One region of the Mixta hanseatica genome, then DNA from elsewhere that is predicted to be linked to it. Evidence: riboswitches for the same ligand, from Rfam matches in the RefSeq annotation. Region 1 holds a riboswitch; each other region holds the start of a gene.
The links. A riboswitch is a leader RNA that binds a small molecule or an ion and turns the genes downstream of it on or off. The one in region 1 is predicted to bind thiamine pyrophosphate.
Positions count from the first base shown of each region.

Region 2: it holds a riboswitch for thiamine pyrophosphate, as region 1 does, so the genes downstream of both, thiC (phosphomethylpyrimidine synthase ThiC) here and thiB (thiamine ABC transporter substrate binding subunit) in region 1, are expected to answer to the same signal.
Region 3: it holds a riboswitch for thiamine pyrophosphate, as region 1 does, so the genes downstream of both, thiM (hydroxyethylthiazole kinase) here and thiB (thiamine ABC transporter substrate binding subunit) in region 1, are expected to answer to the same signal.

Region 1 covers NZ_CP082904.1:816,662-823,729, reverse strand. The annotation lists gene K6958_RS03865 (MFS transporter) at 1-462, opposite strand, end outside; gene sgrR (HTH-type transcriptional regulator SgrR) at 792-2,453, shown strand; TPP riboswitch at 2,491-2,594, shown strand; gene thiB (thiamine ABC transporter substrate binding subunit) at 2,640-3,626, shown strand; gene thiP (thiamine/thiamine pyrophosphate ABC transporter permease ThiP) at 3,602-5,212, shown strand; gene thiQ (thiamine ABC transporter ATP-binding protein ThiQ) at 5,196-5,906, shown strand; gene K6958_RS03840 (DedA family protein) at 5,981-6,745, opposite strand; gene K6958_RS03835 (DUF3289 family protein) at 6,881-7,068, opposite strand, start outside.
Region 2 covers NZ_CP082904.1:3,955,645-3,962,712, reverse strand. The annotation lists gene K6958_RS18770 (HesA/MoeB/ThiF family protein) at 1-196, opposite strand, end outside; gene thiE (thiamine phosphate synthase) at 189-830, opposite strand; gene thiC (phosphomethylpyrimidine synthase ThiC) at 827-2,749, opposite strand; TPP riboswitch at 2,834-2,933, opposite strand; gene rsd (sigma D regulator) at 3,184-3,690, opposite strand; gene nudC (NAD(+) diphosphatase) at 3,828-4,607, shown strand; gene hemE (uroporphyrinogen decarboxylase) at 4,702-5,769, shown strand; gene nfi (deoxyribonuclease V) at 5,772-6,437, shown strand; gene K6958_RS18735 (YjaG family protein) at 6,500-7,068, shown strand, end outside.
Region 3 covers NZ_CP082904.1:2,779,609-2,786,676, forward strand. The annotation lists gene K6958_RS13330 (MFS transporter) at 59-1,342, shown strand; gene K6958_RS13335 (mannitol dehydrogenase family protein) at 1,396-2,868, shown strand; gene K6958_RS13340 (GntR family transcriptional regulator) at 2,957-3,643, shown strand; gene thiD (bifunctional hydroxymethylpyrimidine kinase/phosphomethylpyrimidine kinase) at 3,697-4,497, opposite strand; gene thiM (hydroxyethylthiazole kinase) at 4,494-5,285, opposite strand; TPP riboswitch at 5,319-5,415, opposite strand; gene K6958_RS13355 (hypothetical protein) at 5,453-5,608, opposite strand; gene mltB (lytic murein transglycosylase B) at 5,787-6,866, opposite strand.

The sequences.
Region 1 (7,068 bases):
CCACGCCAGCGACAGCTGGGCACGCATAACCGAACTGAACATCACCACTTCACGCGCCGAACGATCGGCATATTCACGCGCCAGGGCAAAAATTTGCGGCATGGAGACGCTGGCCAGCGAAGAGAGCAGCACGCCAAGAGTAATCAGCGTCAGGTAATGGCGGTTAAAGGCGAACAGCAGCGCATTGGCTAAGGCCATTGAACAGCAAAACAGGATCAGCTTACGGCGGTCGCCCTGGTTATCCGAGCGTTTTGCCAGCAGCAGGCTGACCACAATCCCCGCTACGGCGTTCACAGTATAAAACAGACCGACCCAAAAAGGCCGTACGCCCACCTCATGCGACAGAAACAAGCTCAGCGTCGGCGCCTGCAGCGCCCCGGCGATGCCCACCATAAAAGAGACCGCCATAAAAGCGAGATAAACCGGATTGAGACGGCGGCGGCGCGTCAGCAGAAATTTCATAACGTTTCCTGTACCTGGAAAAAGAGAACGGTAAGTACCCGCAAAAGAGACGCCGCAGGCAGACGTATAAGAGATGCATGATTGCGATTAGTTGTAGAAGAAAGCACAGGAAAACGAAAAAAGCCAGCAGCGTAAAGGCCTGCTGGCGGTGTAATTGCACTCTACTCAGATGAAATAGCGGGGACAGGGTTCCACACGATCTAACGCGCCCCGCCAGGATAAAAATGCGCCAACCGGAAAGGCTGCCTCCCGCACTTTTATCTGTCAGTATTATCGCCATAATAAGGGAACAGAAAAACTACCCAATCTTTTAACAGAGTTCCTCTTTTATGCCCTCATCGCGCCTGCAACATCACTTTATTCGCCTGTGGCAAAGCTGTAACGGCCAGTCGCAGGAAACCACGCTGCAGCAGCTGGCGCAGCAGATGCACTGCTCGCGTCGTCATATGCGTAACCTGTTGAATGCAATGCAGGAACAGAGCTGGCTATGCTGGCAGGCGGAAGCGGGACGTGGTAAACGCTCGCGGCTGCAGTTCTATGCCACCGGTCTGGCGCTGCAGCAGCAGCGGGCCGAAGAGCTGCTGGAACAGGATCGCATTGAGCAGCTGGTGCAGCTGGTCGGCGATAAAAATCAGGCGCGGCAAATGATTACCTCGCGGCTGGGGCGCAGCTTCCGCCAGGGCAAACATATCCTGCGTATCCTCTATTATCGTCCGCTGCTTAACCTGCTGCCCGGCTCGCCGTTGCGCCGTTCAGAAACCCATCTGGCGCGGCAGATTTTTAGCAGCCTGGTGCGGATAAATGAGGAAAACGGGGAACTGGAGCCGGATATCGCTCATCACTGGCAGTGTCTTTCCCCCCAACACTGGCGCTTTTTCCTGCGTCCGGCCATTCAGTTTCACCATGGTCGCGAACTGGATATGGCGGATGTGATTCAGAGCCTGCAGCGTCTGACGTCGCAGCCGCTTTTTTCACACCTCGCCGCTATTGAGTCGCCCACCGCCTGGACGCTGGATATTCACCTCAGCCAACCCGATCGCTGGCTGCCGTGGCTGCTGGGCAGCGCCAGCGCGGTGATCCTGCCGCGGGAGTGGCCAACCCTGCCAGACTATAGCCGCCAGCCGATCGGCACCGGTCCCTATTCGGTTATCCAGAACCAGCAGTCGCAGCTGACGATTCAGGCCTTTGATGACTACTTCGGCTATCGCGCCTTGATTGATGAAGTCAATATCTGGGTGCTGCCTGAAATCAGCGAAGAGCTGGTCTATTCCGGCGTGAAGCTGCAGGGCGGCAGCGAAGATGAAAAATCGGAAGAGAGTCGGCTGGAAGAAGGCTGTTACTTTTTACTGTTCGATCAGCGTTCAGAAAAAGGACGCGATCGGCAGATACGCCGCTGGGTCAGCACCTTGCTTAATCCGATCACGCTGTTGAATAACGCCAGCGCCGGCTATCAGCGCTATTGGTTCCCCGCCTGGGGATTGTTGCCGCGCTGGCATCACCGCCCGCAACAGCAGACGCTCACCAAACCGGCGGGGCTGACTGAGCTAACGCTAACCTGGTACAGCGATCATATTGAACATCAGGGCATCGCCAGGCTGCTGAAGCCGCTACTGGCGGCGCAGGGCGTGCGGCTGATTACTCAGGAGGTCGATTATGCCTGCTGGTATCACGGCACGGCGCAAAGCGATTTCTGGCTGGGTAGCGTTAACTTTACCCTGCCGCTGAAATTTTCCGTTTTTGCCCTGCTGCATGAGCTGCCGCTGTTGCATCACTGCATCGACATTGACTGGGAGGCCGATGCCGCGCGCTGGCGTCAACAGGATCTGTCACTGGCGGAGTGGTGTAAAAAGTTGATGGATAGCCATTCCCTACATCCGCTGTTTCATCACTGGCTGTTGCTGGAGGGGCAGCGCAGCATGCGCGGCGTGCGGATGAATACGCTCGGCTGGTTTGATTTTAAATCAGCGTGGTTTGCGCCGCCGGAAAGCTGACGCTTTCGTTAACCCAGCGAAAACACTACACTAACAGCCGTTCTCAACGGGGTGTGGAAAACGTGGCTGTTTTCCACTGAGAGAAACCCGTCGAACCTGATCCGGTTGATACCGGCGTAGGGATTTGAGATGCGGTATCCCCTCAGATCATGCGCCCTGTTATTTTTTCTCCTTAAGGAGCGCAACGTGTTGAAAAAAGTTTTGCCCGTTCTGCTGTTGCTGTCTGCCCCGGTTTTTGCCGCCAGGCCTGCCTTAACCGTTTATACCTATGACTCTTTCGCTGCGGAATGGGGCCCCGGCCCGGCGGTAAAGAAAGCGTTTGAAGCGCAATGCGGCTGCGAACTGAAGTTTGTGGCGCTGGAAGATGGCGTGTCGCTGCTGAATCGTCTGCGGATGGAAGGTAAAAATAGCAAGGCCGATGTGGTGCTGGGGCTGGATAACAATCTGTTGCAGGCGGCGGAACAGACCGGTCTGTTCGCGCCAAGCCAGGTCGATACCGCCAGCCTGACGCTGCCGGACGGCTGGCATAACAGGACATTTATTCCCTATGACTATGGCTACTTTGCTTTCGTCTACGATAAAAACAAGCTGAAAAATCCGCCGCAAAGCCTGAAGGAACTGGTTGAAAGCGAGCGCAAGTGGCGCGTGATTTATGAAGATCCGCGTACCAGCACGCCGGGGCTCGGTCTGCTGCTGTGGATGCAAAAGGTGTATGGCGACGCCGCGCCGCAGGCGTGGCAGAAGCTGGCGCAAAAAACCGTTACCGTCACCAAAGGATGGAGCGAAGCCTACGGCCTGTTCCTGAAAGGCGAAGGCGATCTGGTGCTGAGTTATACCACCTCTCCGGCTTATCATCTGATTGCTGAGAAGAAAGATCATTATGCCGCGGCAAACTTCGCTGAAGGACATTATCTGCAGGTTGAAGTGGCGGCGCAGCTGAAAAACAGCAGCCAGCCGCAGCTGGCGCAGCAGTTTATACAGTTTATGCTCAGTGAACCGTTCCAGCAGGCGATCCCCACCGGCAACTGGATGTATCCGGTGACGAAAACCGCTCTGCCTGAAGGTTTTAACGCTCTGCCGGTGCCGAAAACCGCGCTGGAATTCACCCCGCAACAGGTTGCGCAGCAGCGCGCTGAATGGATTAATACATGGCAACGCGCCGTCAGCCGCTAATCCCCGGCTGGCTATGGCCGGGCCTGCTGACCGCCGCGCTGCTGGTTGGCGTGGCGCTGCTGGCTTTTGGCGCGCTGTGGTTTAACGCGCCGGAAAACGACTGGCGCAGCCTGATGCAGGATAGCTATCTGCGCCATGTCATGGCTTTCTCATTCTGGCAGGCGATGCTTTCCGCGCTGTTGTCGGTTGCGCCGGCTGTTCCGCTGGCGCGCGCGCTCTGGCGTCGGCGCTTTCCCGGACGCCAACTGCTGTTGCGGCTGTGTGCGATGACGCTGGTGCTGCCGGTGCTGGTAGCGGTGTTCGGCCTGCTGAGCGTCTACGGTCGCGAAGGCTGGCTGGCGCAGATCTGCGCGCTGTTCGGCATCCAGTATGATTTTTCCCCGTATGGGTTGCAGGGTATTTTACTGGCGCATGTGTTCTTTAACCTGCCGCTGGCGACGCGTCTGCTGATTCAGGCACTGGAAAATATCCCCGGCGAGCAGCGTCAGCTGGCGGCCCAGCTGGGTATCGAAGGCTTCAACTTTTTCCGTCTGGTGGAGTGGCCCTGGCTGCGCCGCCAGATTTTACCGGCGGCGGCGCTGATTTTTATGCTCTGCTTCGCCAGCTTCGCCACCGTGCTGTCGCTGGGCGGCGGACCGCAGGCGACCACCATTGAACTGGCCATTTTCCAGGCGCTCAGCTACGACTACGATCCCGCGCGCGCCGCCCTGCTCTCTCTGTTGCAAATGATCTGTTGCCTTGGGTTGGTGATGCTAAGCCAGCGTTTGAGTAAAGCGCTGCCAACCGGCAACATCTCCCTGAACGGCTGGCGCGCCGCCAGCCCCAGTTTAGGCTCCCGACTGCGGGATGCGCTATTGATTATGCTGGCGTTGCTGATACTGCTGCCGCCGCTGCTGGCGGTAATGGTGGACGGCGCACGTCAGGGCTTTAGCGGCCTGCTACATCAGCCTGCGCTCTGGCAGGCGACCTGGACCTCGTTGCGCATCGCGCTGGCCGCCGGCCTGCTGGCAGTACTGTTGACAATGCTGCTGCTGTGGAGCAGCCGTGAGCTGCGTCAACGTCATCGCCTGCTGGCCGGACAGGCGTTAGAGATGAGCGGAATGCTGATCCTCGCCATGCCGGGCATCGTGCTGGCGACCGGCTTCTTTTTACTGCTTAACAGTACTGTCGGACTGCCGCAGCAGGCTGACGGCATCGTTGTTTTTACCAACGCGCTGATGGCGATCCCGTATGCGATGAAAGTGCTGGAAAACCCGATGTATGACCTTGCCGAACGTTATCATCGCCTCTGTTTATCGCTGGACATTCACGGCTGGCGACGGGTGCAGATGATTGAGCTGAAGGCGCTGAAGCGGCCGCTAGCTCAGGCGCTGGCCTTTGCCTGTGTACTTTCTATCGGCGATTTCGGCGTCGTCGCGCTGTTCGGTAGCGCCGATTTCCGCACGTTGCCCTTCTACCTTTATCAGCAGATTGGCGCCTATCGCAGCGCTGACGGCGCGGTAACGGCGCTGCTGCTGCTGCTGCTGTGCTTTGTTCTGTTCACCCTTATTGAAAAGCTACCGGGACGCCATGCTAACGCTGAATAATCTCACCTGGATCTATCAACATTTGCCGATGCGTTTCACCCTGTCGCTGCAGCCAGGCGAGCGCGTGGCGGTGCTGGGGCCCAGCGGCGCCGGTAAAAGCACCCTGCTCAGTCTGGTGGCCGGTTTTCTGACGCCGCACAGCGGCAGCATCCGGCTAAACGGCGCAGATCATAGCCACAGCGCCCCGGCGCAGCGCCCCATATCGATGCTGTTTCAGGATAACAACCTCTTTGCTCATCTGACCGTGGCGCAAAATATCGGGTTAGGGCTGCATCCGGGATTAAAGCTGACGGCAGCGCAGCGTCAACAGGTTGAGCAGATTGCCCGACGGGTAGGCCTGGAGGCCTGTCTCGATCGTTTACCGGGCGCGCTCTCCGGCGGACAGCGCCAGCGGGCCGCGCTGGCGCGCTGTCTGGTGCGTGAAAAACCGATTTTACTGCTGGATGAACCCTTTTCCGCGCTCGATCCGGCACTGCGTAAAGAGATGCTGGCGCTGGTGGATGAAGTTTGTCGCGAGCGCAATCTCACCTTACTGATGGTCTCGCACAGTCTGGAAGATGCCGCGCGGATTGCCGCCCGCAGCGTGCTGGTGGTGGACGGAAGGGTTTACTGGGACGGCGCAACCGATACATTATTACGCGGGGAAACCGAGGCGGCGGAAGTGCTGGGTATCCGCCACCAGCGTAAGGAGTAAATCGCGTTAGCACCCTGATGCCGCTCGGCGAAACCGTTAGCGCCGACGCAGCAAGCGCGCTTTAGCTAACCGTGCTAACCGACAAAAACCTGCCATAACAGCTGACGGAAAACCGGCATCATCGGATGAAACTGGATTGCCGTCAGGCTACCTGCGCCAAGAATAAAGCCAAGCGGTGCCAGCCAGCGCAGCCGCTGTAGCGGCAGCCAGCGTGTCGCCCAGTCACGCTGCTTGTCGGCACGCCACCAGCGCCAGCATAGCCATGCGCCCAGCCACACCAATAGCGCTACCGCCAGCAACAGCCAGGTAAAGCCGCCGCTCTGCGCATCCTTCGGCACGTCAATCGCTACCCCAGCCAGAATGCCTGGCAACAGATAGAGCGGCGGCCAGAAGATACAGCCAATCACGCTCGGCGGCAGAAACTTACGCACCGGCAGTTCCAGCATACCGGCCGCCATCGGAATAAGCGGGCGCGTCGGCCCGACAAAACGCCCGACCAAAATGGTGAACATACTGTGCTGATGTAGCGCATGCTCGGTTTTATCCAGCATTTTTTGATGTTTTTTCAGATAGTGCCAACGATGCAGCGGCCCCTGAAACTTCCAGCCGATGCCATAGGAGATCCAGTCGCCCAGCAGACAGCCGACCAACCCTGCCGCCCAGGCGGGATAGAGCCCTAGCTGACCGCCGCCGACCAGCGCGCCCAGGCTGGCCATCATTACCGTGCCGGGCAGCAGCAGCCCAACCAGCGCCAGCGACTCCAGAAAGGTCACCAGCGCTACGGCAAATAGCGCCCACTCAAGCGATTGGGTAATCAGTTGTTCCAGCCAGGCTTCCATAAGCATCCTCAGAATAATATTCGGCTGGATTGTCCTGAGCGGATGAGAAAGCGTCAAGCAATGATTTGTATGGGGATATTGACATGAATTGACAACGACTTTACCGCTGTCAACGAGGTGTAGCGCTCTGCCCTGTCACAGAAAATTGAACGGCGTAAGCCGTACGCCGGTGTAAGGGTTAACTTTCTCTGATACATCGGTAAGACGGTAGTGCTTTTGCATCTGGTCAGCCGTCAGGTCACCATATCGCATATCCGCAGCTGCCCTGTCATTCATTTTTCGCTGAGTGGAGAAAACAGTATATGGAAAGGCTAAAGCTGTCA
Region 2 (7,068 bases), 1.2 Mb from region 1:
TATGCACTTCATCATCATCAGCCAGCAGCAGCTTGCCGACGCCCGCCGCCGCCAGCCACAGCGCGGCGGGCGCGCCGAGGCCGCCGAGGCCGACAATCAATACGCTGGCGCGCTGTAGCTTCTGCTGCCCCTCGACGCCGAACTCTTCCAGCAGCAGCTGGCGGCTGTAACGCAGAAAGTCGCGATCGTTAAGCATGATCCTCATCTCCCGTACCGGCCAGCGCCAGCAATTGCTGCGTTGCGTCGCGCCAGTCGGCGGCTTGCGTAATGGCGCTCACCACCGCGATGCTGCCCACGCCGCAGGCCAGCACAGCCGGCGCGCGTTCAATGCTGATGCCGCCAATGGCGACGGTAGGGATATTTTCCAGCCGAGCCAGATGACGTTTCAGCTGTTCCAGACCCTGAGGGGAAGAGGGCATTAATTTAGTTTGCGTCGGAAAAATATGGCCCAGCGCGATATAAGAAGGATACACCGCCAGCGCCCGGTTGATTTCATCATCATCATGGGTAGAGATACCCAGACGCAGGCCAGCGCGGCGGATAGCCTCTAAATCGGCCACTTCCAGATCTTCCTGCCCAAGATGAACGCCGTAAGCCTGATGCTTGATCGCCAGTTGCCAGTAATCATTGATAAACAGGCGTGCCTGACAGGCATTGCCCAGCACGATAGCTTGTTGAATAGTCGGCTCTACTTCGGCGGCGGGCCGATCTTTGATGCGTAGCTGCAAAGTACGTACGCCCACATCCAGCAGGCGCGAGATCCATTCCAGGCTATCGACAATCGGATAGAGGCCCATCCTGTGCGGAGTCGCGGGAAAACGCTGGCTCATGCTTTTTCCTCCGCATTTAACGCATCGGCGGGATGATAAAGCTCGCCGCCGCGCTGACGGAATGCCTGCGACATTTCAGCCATGCCAATCTCAATCGGCTGCGCCTCCGCCTGCTGTTTCGCGGCGTAGTCGCGCACTTCCTGAGTGATTTTCATTGAGCAAAATTTGGGGCCGCACATGGAACAAAAGTGCGCAACTTTGCCTGACTCCTGCGGCAGCGTTTCATCGTGGTAAGCGCGGGCGGTATGCGGATCAAGCGCGAGATTGAATTGATCTTCCCAGCGGAATTCGAAGCGCGCTTTTGACATAGCGTTATCGCGGATTTGCGCGCCAGGATGGCCTTTCGCCAGATCGGCGGCGTGCGCGGCGATTTTATAAGTAATCAGACCCTGTTTCACATCCTCTTTATTTGGCAGGCCCAGATGCTCTTTCGGCGTGACGTAGCACAGCATGGCGCAGCCGAACCAGCCAATCATGGCCGCGCCGATGCCGGAGGTGAAATGGTCATAGCCGGGAGCGATATCCGTCGTCAACGGCCCAAGCGTATAGAAAGGCGCTTCGTGGCAGTGCTCCAGCTGTTCGGTCATGTTGCGTCGAATCATCTGCATCGGTACATGCCCAGGTCCTTCGATCATCACCTGAACGTCATACTCCCAGGCGATTTTAGTCAGTTCTCCCAGCGTATGCAGTTCAGCAAACTGCGCTTCGTCATTGGCATCCTGAATCGAGCCGGGACGGAGTCCATCACCCAGTGACAGAGAAACATCATAGGCGGCGCAGATTTCGCAAATTTCACGGAAATGTTGATAGAGGAAACTTTCCTGATGATGAGAGAGACACCACTTGGCCATAATCGAGCCGCCGCGGGAAACAATGCCGGTCAGACGTTTAGCCGTCATCGGTACGTAACGCAATAGTACCCCGGCGTGGATAGTAAAATAGTCTACGCCCTGTTCCGCCTGCTCCAGCAGCGTATCGCGGAACAGCTCCCAGGTGAGGTTTTCCGCAATGCCATTAACCTTTTCCAGCGCCTGGTAAATAGGAACCGTACCAATCGGCACCGGGCTGTTACGTAAGATCCACTCGCGCGTTTCATGAATATAGCGGCCGGTAGAGAGATCCATCACGGTATCAGCGCCCCAACGGGTGGCCCATACCAGCTTTTCCACCTCTTCTTCAATCGAGGAGCTGACGGCGGAGTTGCCGATGTTGGCATTCACCTTCACCAGAAAGTTACGGCCGATGATCATCGGCTCCGCTTCGGGATGGTTGATATTCGCCGGGATGATGGCGCGGCCAGCAGCCACTTCCTGACGTACAAATTCCGGCGTGATATTTTCTGGCAGCTGAGCGCCGAAACCGTGGCCAGGATGCTGCTGCAAAAGAACTTCGCTGCGAATACGCTCACGGCCCATATTTTCCCGTAGCGCAATAAACTCCATCTCCGGCGTGACGATCCCCTGACGAGCATAGTGCAGCTGGGTAACGCGACGGCCCGTTTGCGCGCGACGCGGGCGCGGCAGGTTATCAAAGCGCAAGTGATCCAGCCCTTCATCTTTCAGACGCAGCTGGCTGTAGCTGGAGCTAAGATCGGTTTGCTCAGTATCCGCGCGTTGCTCAATCCAGATACTGCGCAGACGCGGCAGCCCCTGATGCACATCGATAGCCGCCGCGGGATCGCCGTACGCGCCCGCCGTATCGTAAACCGGAACCGGCTCGTTAGGTTCATAAACCGGCGCGGCTTTATCTCCGCCGGTTAGCGTCGGGCTAAGCTGAATCTCGCGCATTGGCACGCGAATATCGGGGCGGCTGCCCTCAATCCAGATACGCTTTGAGTTGGGAAACGCGGTTCCCTGTAGGGAGGCGATAAATTCTTGCGCCTGGGCGCGCTGTTCACGACGAGTTGGTTTAGCAGACATAGCAAACTCCAGATAAAGGAACGTTGCTTGTCCGGAGCTCGGAAGGAGTAACGACACGGCGTCAATACGGATTGACGACGTGAAAGGATCTGTACTCTTGTTCCCTTCGCAGGTACTAACCTGATCAGGTTCCGCGGATCCCGAATTAACGGTCTCAGCCTAAAAGGCACTCCGACAAGAAGAAAATCGCGCTGCAGACAGGCTGCAAGCGCTACCTTACACGCGCTACGCTGCGGCAAGGTTATAAAAAAGCCCCTTTAGCATAAAGGGGCGTTGGCAAAACTACAAGAGGTATACCCGTCATACTTCACGTTGCTGGTGCGTTGGCTTTCCTCGCTCGCCCCAGTCACTTACCGGTGTAAGCTCCTGGGGACTCACTGCGTCGCCGCCTGCCCGCAACGCGAATTATTTAGGGTATAAAAAACTATTAACGGTTACGCCGGACGCGCCATCGCTTGATCGTTAGCGGCGGCCAGCGTCGCTAAATTGTTCTCAAAGGCCAGCTGGATCAGTTTATCTTCCAGCGTGAAGCGTGCTTCCAGCGCTTCGCCCACTTCAGAGAGCGCCTGCTGGAATTCCAGACAGTTATCGTGATCGATAGCCGCTTCCAGATGGGTATCATACAGCTGCATGATTTGTTCGGTATTGCCCTGCAGCGCAGGATAAATTTGTGCCGCCGCCAGCAACGGGCTGTCGCCGGTCATCTCTTCAATGATGCGTTCATAAACGTTGAAATGGCCGGTAGAAAGATAATCCACCAGGTTCTGACAAAAATTGTCGAGCGCCTTTTCATCAAGGGCGGTCAAAGACTCTTTATTCGGTTTGATACCAACAACCTGATAATAAGCAACCAACAGCTGCCTGCGCGCATTAAGCCAAAAGTCTACCAGTTCATTACTGCCACCTACGCGCTCGGTCAGAACGTTTAACTGGTTAAGCATGTTTGTCTCCGTGAGTTATAGTCTTACCGCTACTTATACTTAACATCAGTACAGAGGCTGTGTCCCGTATCCGTTCCACTTTTAAGAATAATTACGGCCCCAGTCACAAAAGTGCTGAAGCAAAGGGTAACTGTTGTATGGAACGTGAGATCAAAAGCGTAGACGCTGGTTGGTGGGTTGTCAGCTATGAACAGAAAATTTGGTTGCCGAATGGCGAATTACCGCGCGGTACGGCAGAAAAAATTGGCCTGATCGGATCGCAGGGCGCAGTTATCGGCGAATGGCAGGGCGAACCGGTCTGGCTGATCCGCGAGAACCGCAACGATCATATGGGATCGGTGCGGCAAATCATTGATATCGATAGCGGGCTGTTTCAGCTGGCGGGCCGTGGCGTACAGCTGGCTGAGTTTATCCGCTCGCATCGCTATTGCGGCTATTGCGGACATGAAATGCATCTCAGCAAGCGCGAAAACGCCTGTCTCTGCGGCCACTGCCGCCAGCGTTACTATCCGCAGATCGCGCCCTGCATTATTGTCGCCATCCGTCGCGACGACAAAATTTTGCTGGCGCAGCATGCTCGTCATCGCAACAGCATTTATACCGTGCTGGCGGGATTCGTGGAGGTGGGCGAAACGCTGGAGCAGGCGGTCGCGCGCGAAGTGATGGAAGAGAGCAGCGTACGGGTAAAAAATCTGCGCTATGTCACCTCGCAACCCTGGCCTTTTCCCCATTCGCTGATGATGGCGTTTATGGCGGAATATGATGACGGCGAACTGCAAATCGATAATAACGAGCTGATCGATGCTGACTGGTTTCGTTACGACGCATTACCGCAGTTACCGCCGGCCGGCACCGTTGCTCGCCGGCTGATTGAGGATACGGTGGCGCTTTGCCGCGCGGCGGACGGGCAGGACTAGCGCTGCTAAGTCTGGTTTGCCGCGCGGCGGCAAACTTGCTTAACCGGCGATAATAACTGCTACACTAGGCGCCTGTATTTGAGAGAGCCTTATGATGAGCGAATTAAAGAACGATCGTTACCTGCGTGCCCTGTTACGCCAGCCGGTAGATGTGACGCCGGTATGGATGATGCGTCAGGCTGGACGCTATCTGCCGGAATACAAGGCCACGCGCGCGCAGGCTGGCGATTTTATGTCGCTGTGCAAGAATGCCGAGCTGGCCTGTGAAGTGACTCTGCAGCCGCTGCGTCGCTATCCTCTGGATGCGGCGATTCTCTTTTCTGATATCTTAACCATTCCGGATGCGATGGGATTAGGGCTGTATTTTGAAGCTGGCGAAGGCCCGCGCTTTGCATCCCCGATTACCTGTCGTGCCGATGTGGATAAACTGCCGGTGCCTGACCCGGAACAGGAACTGGGCTATGTGATGAATGCGGTACGCACCATCCGCAAAAACCTGCAGGGCGCAGTGCCGCTGATCGGCTTCTCCGGCAGCCCATGGACGCTGGCGACCTATATGGTGGAAGGCGGTAGCAGCAAAGCCTTTACTAAAATCAAAAAAATGATGTATGCCGAGCCGGCAACGCTACATGCCATGCTGGATAAGCTGGCGGACAGTGTCATCCTTTACCTGAATGCGCAGATCCGCGCGGGCGCGCAGTCGGTTATGATTTTTGATTCCTGGGGCGGCGTGCTGACCGGCGCTGATTATCAGGCATTCTCGCTGCGCTATATGCATAAAATTGTTGATGGCCTGATCCGTGAAAACGACGGGCGTCGCGTGCCGGTCACGCTGTTTACCAAAGGCGGCGGTCAATGGCTGGAAGCGATGGCTGCTACCGGCTGTGACGCACTGGGACTGGACTGGACCATTGATATTGCCGATGCGCGCCGTCGCGTCGGAGACAAAGTCGCCCTGCAGGGCAATATGGATCCGTCTATGCTTTATGCATCGCCTGCGCGTATTGAGCAGGAAGTGGCGACCATCCTTGCCAGCTTTGGCGAGGGTAACGGGCACGTATTTAATTTAGGACATGGCATCCATCAGGATGTGCCGCCTGAGCATGCAGGCGCATTTGTGGAGGCGGTACATCGGCTGTCACGTCCTTATCACAAGGAGTAGATATGGATATACAGGCATTACGAGCCGAACAGCTACAGCGCGCCGCGGAAGTGGTGCGCCATGATGATTTCGATGTGATGCCGCCGCGCCTGATTGGCGGTGCGGATGTCGGTTTCGAACAGGGCGGCGACGTAACGCGTGCCGCCATGGTCATCCTGGAATATCCTTCGCTAAAGCTTATCGAATATAAGGTGGCGCGTATCGCCACCATCATGCCTTATATCCCCGGTTTTCTCTCTTTCCGTGAATATCCAGCGCTGCTGGCCGCCTGGGAACTGCTGGAGCAGAAACCCGATCTGCTGTTTGTGGATGGTCATGGCATTTCGCATCCACGGCGGCTTGGCGTCGCCAGCCACTTTGGCATGCTGGTGGATGTACCTACTATCGGCGTGGCGAAACGCCGTCTGTGCGGGCGTTTTGAGCCGCTGGATGAAGAGCCGGGCGCGCAGCAGCCGCTGATGGATAAAGGCGAGAAGATTGGCTGGGTCTGGCGCAGCAAAAAACGCTGTAATCCGCTGTTTGTCTCTACCGGTCATCGCGTCAGTATCGATACCGCCCTGCAATGGGTGCAAAACTGTATGGCTGGCTACCGCCTGCCCGAGCCAACGCGCTGGGCTGACGCCGTGGCATCAGAGCGTACAGCCTTTCTCCGCTGGCAGGAGGGTTAGCCGTGCCGGAAGGTTTCTTTTGCGTTACACTGCCGCCAGAATGATGCTAAAGAGACCTTATCATGTTACGTAACCCCATCCATCTGCGCCTCGAGAAGCTGGAAAGCTGGCAGCATGTTACTTTTATGGCCTGCCTGTGCGAGCGCCTCTATCCCAACTACTGGGCTTTTTGTCAGCAGACGCAGTTTGCTGATGCGCAGCTTTATCGCCGTATTCTCGATCTGATTTGGGAATCCCTGACGGTAAAGGATGCGAAAATCAATTTCGACAGTCAGCTGGAAAAGCTGGAAGAAGCGATTCCGCTAGCGGACGATTTTGACGTCTACGGCGTTTATCCGGCGATTGATGCCTGCGTTGCGTTAAGCGAGCTGGTGCATTCGCGTCTAAGTGGGGAAACGCTGGAGCATGCTATCGAAGTGAGCGAGACCTCGATCACCACGGTCGCGATGCTGGAAATGACTCAGGCTGGTCGCGAAATGACCGATGAGGAGCTGGGCGCGCTACCGGCGATTGAAGAAGAATGGGACGCACAGTGGGAGATTTTTCGCCTGCTGGCAGCCTGTGAAGAGCGGGACCTGGATCTGATAAAAGGACTGCGTTCTGACCTGCGCGAAGCCGCGATAAGTAACAT
Region 3 (7,068 bases), 2.0 Mb from region 1:
GGCGGCCGTGCCGCCTTCCCGTAAATTATTATAATTATCAAACGATTACGGAGATACCATGTTCAAGAATTTGCGTTGGACCATCGTACTTCTGCTGTTTCTGGTCTACATGATCAATTACCTCGATCGCGTAGCACTTTCCCTTACCGTACCGATGATTGAAAAAGATCTCATGCTGAACGCCGAACAGTTCGGCCTGATTTTCGGTAGCTTCTTTTTCGGCTATGCCCTGTTTAACTTCCTGGGCGGGCTGGCGACCGACAAATATGGCCCAACGCTGGTAATGGGCGTGGCGGTCGGCATGTGGTCGCTGTTCTGCGGCCTGACTGCGGTCGCGACCGGCTTCTGGTCGATGCTGATCCTGCGTGTGCTGTTCGGCATGGCGGAAGGGCCGATCTGCGCCTCCGCCAACAAGGCGATTAACGGCTGGTTCCCGAAAAAACAGGCGGCGACCGCCATGGGCTTTTTAAGCGCCGGTTCGCCGCTTGGCGGCGCGGTAGCCGGGCCGATTATCGGTTATCTGGCGTTGGCGTTCGGCTGGCGACCGGCGTTTGTCATTATCTGTTCGGTGGGCATCATCTGGATGGTGATCTGGTTCTTCATCGCCTCAGATAATCCTGCCCGTAGTAAACGCGTTTCTGCCGAAGAGCGCGCCTTAATCGATAAACTGAAAGAGGCGCAGCCGGGCGACGAGCCGGAAATGGCCCAGGCGTCACATGGACTGGGCTACTATCTGCGTCAGCCGATTATCCTGGTTACCGCCTTCGCCTTCTTCTGTTACAACTATATCCTGTTCTTCTTCCTGAGCTGGTTCCCGGCTTATCTGGTGCAGGCGCATAACCTGGACATTAAATCGATGAGCATGACCACCGTTATCCCGTGGATTGTCGGTTTTGTCGGCCTGGCGCTGGGTGGCTGGATTTCCGATAAGATTTTCAATATCACCGGTCGACTGCTGCTGTCACGAAAAATTGTGCTGGTGGTCGCGTTACTGGCTGCCGCCCTTTGTGTGGCGCTGGCCGGTACGGTAGAAGGGGTAACTTCCGCAGTATTGCTGATGTCGGTGTCGATCTTCTTCCTGTATATCACCGGGGCGATCTACTGGGCGATTATTCAGGATGTGGTGCATAAAAGCCGCGTCGGCGGCATTAGCGGCTTTATCCACCTGATTGGCAGCCTGTCCGGGATTATCGGCCCGATCGTGACCGGTTATATTGTGCAGCATACCGGCAAATTCGACAGCGCCTTCGTGCTGGCCGGGGTGATTGCCGGGCTGGGCGCGATGCTGGTGCTGTTTGTGATAAAAAGCCCGAAGGCCACCAGCAAGCCTGTTTCTGTATAACCCTTTCCGGCGCGCCTGGCGCGCCCTTTACGCTAAGTAAGAAGGATTTTCTCATGTTATCCGTTGAGTCCCTGGCAGACGATGTTTTAGTTCCTGACTACGATCGCTCCCGTTTGCGCGCGCGCATCCTGCATATCGGCTTTGGCGCTTTTCATCGCGCTCATCAGGCGGTATGCGCCGACCGGTTGGCGCGCGAGCAACAGAGCGACTGGGGCTATATTGAGTGCGGGATCAATGTACACAGCACCAGCAATCTGCTGGCGTCGCTGTGCCAGCAGGATCATCTGTATACCGTGACGGAGATGGCGGATAACAGTGAAACCACGCGCGTGGTGGGGGTGATTACCGCCGCCGTGAATGCGCGTACCGATGGCATCGACGCGGTCATCGAGGCGATGGCGCAGCCAGATATTGCCATTGTCTCGATCACTGTTACCGAGAAAGGTTACTGTCACCATCCGGCTAATGGTCAGCTTAATCTTGAACATCCTGCTATTCAGCATGATATCGCCCATCCGGATGCGCCCCATTCGCTGCCCGGCGTGATTCTGGCCGCCATCAGGCGCCGTCGCGACCGTGAAGTGCCGCCTTTTAGCGTGATGTCCTGCGATAATATGCCGGAAAACGGCCATGTAACGCGCAATGTGGTTTTGCAGCTGGCGGAACAACAGAATGCCGGTCTGGCGGACTATATTCGTCAGCATCTGACCTTCCCTTCAACCATGGTCGATCGCATCGTTCCGGCGATGACCCCAGAAGCGCTGGATACGCTGGGCGCAAAGCTGGGCAGCTACGATCCGGTGGCGGTGCAGTGCGAACCCTTTTTCCAGTGGGTAATTGAAGATAATTTTATTAACGGGCGCCCCGACTGGGAAAAAGCGGGCGCTGAGCTGGTGGCGGACGTGCTGCCGTTTGAGGAGATGAAGCTGCGTATGCTTAACGGCAGCCACTCGTTCCTTGCCTACCTTGGTTATCTGGCGGGCTATCAACATATCAGTGACTGTATGACGGATGAGCATTTCCTGCGCGCCGCCCGAACGCTAATGCTGGCGGAACAGGCGCCAACGCTGCGCACTCAGGACGTGGATTTGGTCGCCTACGCCGATTCGCTGATCGCGCGCTATCAAAACCGCGCCATCAAGCACCGCACCGGACAGATCGCCTCTGACGGTACGCAGAAGCTGCCGCAGCGCTGGCTCGACAGCATCCGCTGGCATCTGGCGCATAATAGTCGTTTCGATCTGCTGGCGTTGGGCGTGGCGGGCTGGATGCGCTTTGTCGGTGGCGTTGATGAACAGGGCCAGCCCATTGAGATTAACGATCCGCTAAAAGAGACGCTGGCGCAGCGCGTCAGTGAAAGCGCCGAGGGCGAAGCGCGTATTACCGCTCTGCTCTCGCTGCAAAAGGTCTTTGGCGACGACCTGCCAGCTAACGCGCAATTTACCGCGCGGGTGCTTGATTTTTATCAGCAGCTGCTGCATTCCGGCGCCAAAGAAACAGTTAAGCGACTGATTACCCGCTATTAACGGTTCCTTTGCCAAAAGGGCTGGCGCGGGGCTAACAGGCTGTTTAGACTGAAGGCTTTCGCGCCCAGCCGTCCAGGAAAGTTGTCGTATGTCAATAGCCTACACCATCACCGCTAACGAGCCGGTTAATCAGCAGATTTATCGATTTTTGCGTCAGGATATTGTGACCTGCGTCATTCACCCCGGCTCGCTGCTGTCGGAAAAAGAGGTCTCTTCACGCTTTAACGTTTCACGTCAGCCGGTGCGGGAAGCCTTTATCAAGCTGGCGGAGGCTGGGCTGGTGCAAATCCTGCCGCAGCGCGGCACATTTGTACGTAAAATCTCCGCGCAACGGGTGGCCGATGGCCGGTTCATTCGCGAGGCGGTAGAGATCGCCGTGGTGCGCCGGGCGGCCAGGGAAGCGACGCCTGCCGCGTTAATGGCGCTGGAATATAACCTCCAGCTGCAAAAAATGGCGGCGCAGCGCCACGACGCTCAGGCTTTTTTAATGCTGGACGATGAGTTTCATCGGCTGATTGCACAAAGCATTAACTGCGAGCTGGCGTGGGAAACGGTAGAAAATATCAAGGCCACCATGGATCGCGTACGTTTTTTAACGTTAAGTAAAGTGTCGCCGCCGGAGAGCCTGATAGAACAGCATGAGGAGATCCTCAGTACACTGCGCAATAATGATGCCGACGGCGCGGAACAGGCGATGCGTCGGCATCTACAGGAGATGATTTTCTCGATTACCCCCATCGCCGAGCAAAACAGCGAATGGTTCGAACAGGCGTGAGGGCTGCTGCCCCCATTTTCAGAAAGCGTCGCGGATAAATTTTACGTTACGCTTTACCACCAGCGATGGAAATGGTGTACAGGCCCGATGCCTTTTCCCACCTGCAGCGTATCCGCCTGTTCCAGCGCGCCCTGTAGCCAGGCCTTGGCTGCGGCGATGGTGCTGCCCCAGTCGCTATGGCGCGGACGTAAAGCAGCCAGCGCCGAAGAGAGCGTACAGCCGGTGCCATGCGTATTGCACGTTGCGATACGCGGCGCGGTAAAACGTTGCTCACCATTGCGGGTAAACAACCAATCCGGGCTTTCGGCATCGCTAAGATGTCCGCCCTTGATCAGCACCGCCTCACAGCCCAGCGCCAGCAGCGCTCTGCCCTGCTGCTTCATTTCCGCTTCATCGCGCGCATGATGGGTATCCAGCAGCGCCGCCGCCTCCGGCAGGTTAGGCGTAATCAAGGATACCTGCGGCAACAGCCGCTGACGCAGTGTGGCTACCGCCTGCGGCGAAAGGAGCGCATCGCCGCTTTTTGCCAACATTACTGTATCCAGCACCACCCAGGGCAGCGTGGCGCGGCTCAGCCTCTCCGCCACCGCTTCGACAATATCGCTTTCCGCCAGCATGCCGATTTTCACGCTGTCGATCCGCACATCGCTTAATACTGAATCCAGCTGCGCGGCAACAAAATCAGGTTCAATACGATAAACCGACTGCACGCCGCAGGTATTTTGCGCTACCAGCGCGGTAATCACGCTGGTGCCATAGGCGCCCAGCGCGGAGAAGGTTTTCAGATCGGCCTGGATGCCTGCGCCGCCGCTGGGATCGGTGCCGGCAATGGTTAACGCGTTAATTCGTATCATGCCAGCGCCTCCTCGTTCAGGTTCCACAGCCCGTCGAGAAAAGCGGGAATAAAGCTGCCCGGCCCGTTGGCTGCCGCCGCTGCGTGAGCGCCGGCGCAGGAGATAATCCGGCAGGCGCTGGCGATATGCAGCAGCCGATCGCCCGGCAGCGCCGCAAAACCGGCCACCACCGCCGACAGCGCGCAGCCGGTGCCGACCACTCGCGTCATCAGCGGCGAGCCGCCTGGAATGCGCAACGTGCGCTCGCCGTCAGTAACGTAATCCACCTCACCGGTGATCGCCACGATGGTAGCAAAGCGCTGCGCCAACTGTTGGGCGGCGGAAAGCGCAGATTCTGCCGTGTGCTGCGTATCCACGCCGCGTCCGCCGCCCTGCTGGAGCGCCAGCGCGAGGATTTCAGATGCGTTGCCGCGCACCGCGGCGGGTCGCAGCGTCAGCAGCCGTTGGCAAAATTCACTGCGCAGACGCAGTGCGCCTACCGCCACCGGATCCAGCGTCCACGGGGTGCCGGCTGCATTGGCGGCGTTAACTGCCGCCAGCATTGCTGCAGCGCGCGGCTGGGTCAGCGTCCCGACGTTGATTAACAACGCATCGGCGATAGCGCTGAACTGCGCCGCCTCTTCAGCATCGATCACCATCGCGGGCGAGGCGTGTAGCGCCAGTAAGACATTGGCAGTAAAGGATTGCACCACATCGTTCGTCATGCAGTGGATCAGCGGCGCGCGCTGGCGGAACAGGGAGAGAGAGTGCGCAACAAGCGCGTTATCAGGCAGGACAGGCTGTTTCATAATGCTCCTGGCCGGCGCTCAAGAAGGCAATGCCGGTGGGGCATCTGACTTCCCTACGCTGGCATTATCCAGATCAGGTAATACGGGTATTTCTCAGCCTTCACAAAGAAGGGCACCCCGAGTCATGTAAATCAATAGATTGTGATTAGCGTCTTATGCAGACCTGTTCAGGATAATGCCAGCGGGAAGAGGCAGAAACAAGCCTTCTTTTTACCTCCCAGGCAAGCGCAGAATATCGCGCCCTCGCCCTTTATCCAGGCAAAGTCTTCCAGCTTAACCAGCGTGGCCAGATTGTATCCGACTCCCGTTTGCTTGCGGCACAGTGAGCATTGACAGTGGTGGAACGCCTTTGGCGGGACGACTAATCTAAACCCTACGCTGCCAGGTCGTGTAGCCTATGGAATTCCGGCAAGAGCAGAGAAAGAAAACAGACGCGATGCCACGCCCCTCGCCTGCCGGAAAATAATTCATCCGGCAGGCGAGGCGCTTACGCTTTCTGCCTTACCGCCGCGCCAGGCCTACCGCCTCGCCCAGCTGCCACACCGCCATCGCATAGTGATTGCTGTGGTTATAGCGGGTGATCACGTAAAAGTTCGGCAGACCGTACCAGTACTGATAAGACTTGCCCATATCAAAGCGCAGCAGGCTCACCTGCGGATTGCCGTTAATCGGCGTTTGCGGGCGCAGGCCTGCTGCCGCCAGGCTGGTCAGGCTGTAGCGGGTTTTAAAGCCGTTTTCCAGCCCCGGCGCCTGCCCGCTGGCCGGCACCGCGACGGTTTCGCCCGGCTGCCAGCCGTGCTGTTTGAAATAGTTCGCGACGCTGCCGATGGCATCAACCGGGTCCCAAAGATTAATGTGTCCATCGCCGTTAAAGTCCACCGCATACTGCTTTTCAGAGGAGGGCATAAACTGTCCGTAGCCCATCGCACCGGCATAAGAACCGCGCAGATCCAGCGGATCCTGCTGTTCTTTACGCGCCATCAGCAAAAAGGTTTCCAGCTCGCCGCTGAAAAACTCCGCCCGGCGAGGATAGGCAAACGAGAGCGTCGCCAGTGCATCGATGATGCGGGTTTTACCCATAACGCGACCCCAGCGCGTTTCCACGCCGATAATGCCAACGATAATTTCCGGTGGAACGCCATATTCCCGCTGCGCCCGCTGCAGCGCATCCTGATACTGATTCCAGAACACCACCCCGTTCTGCACGTTATCTGGCGTAATGAATTTCTTGCGATAGCGAATCCAGGCGCCGTTCGGTCCGGAAGGCGGCTGATAACCCGGCGTTGGCGCCTGACGATCCATCAGGCGCAGCACCCAATCCAGACGTTTCGTCTGCGCCAGCACATCATGCAGCTGCTGACGGTTAAAGCCGTGCTCCTGCACCATTTTATCGATAAAGCTTTCGGCCGCAGGATTACCGGCAAAATCGCCGCTTAGTGGATGTATTTCGTGTGCGGGCTTAAGTAAAAACCCGCCTTCTCCCAAAAAGGGGTTGCCGCTTTGCGGCGGTGTTGGCGTCGGTTTGCTGCTACAGGCAGCCAGGGTCATCACTAGTGGTAGAAGAAGGCGAGAATAACGCATTACCAATCCATATATTCAGCGATAAAAAAGAATTAATGGTAAGCATGGATTCACGTCACGTAAAAGAAAATTCCTAATTTGCTCAAAAAATTCTGATAGCGCTGTTATCGCTTACATCATTCGCGTCGCGGGAACCTATGAAAAGCGCTTTGAATAACATCAGCGCCGGCGTCAACCGGCCGAGGCCGAAGGCCAAATGATG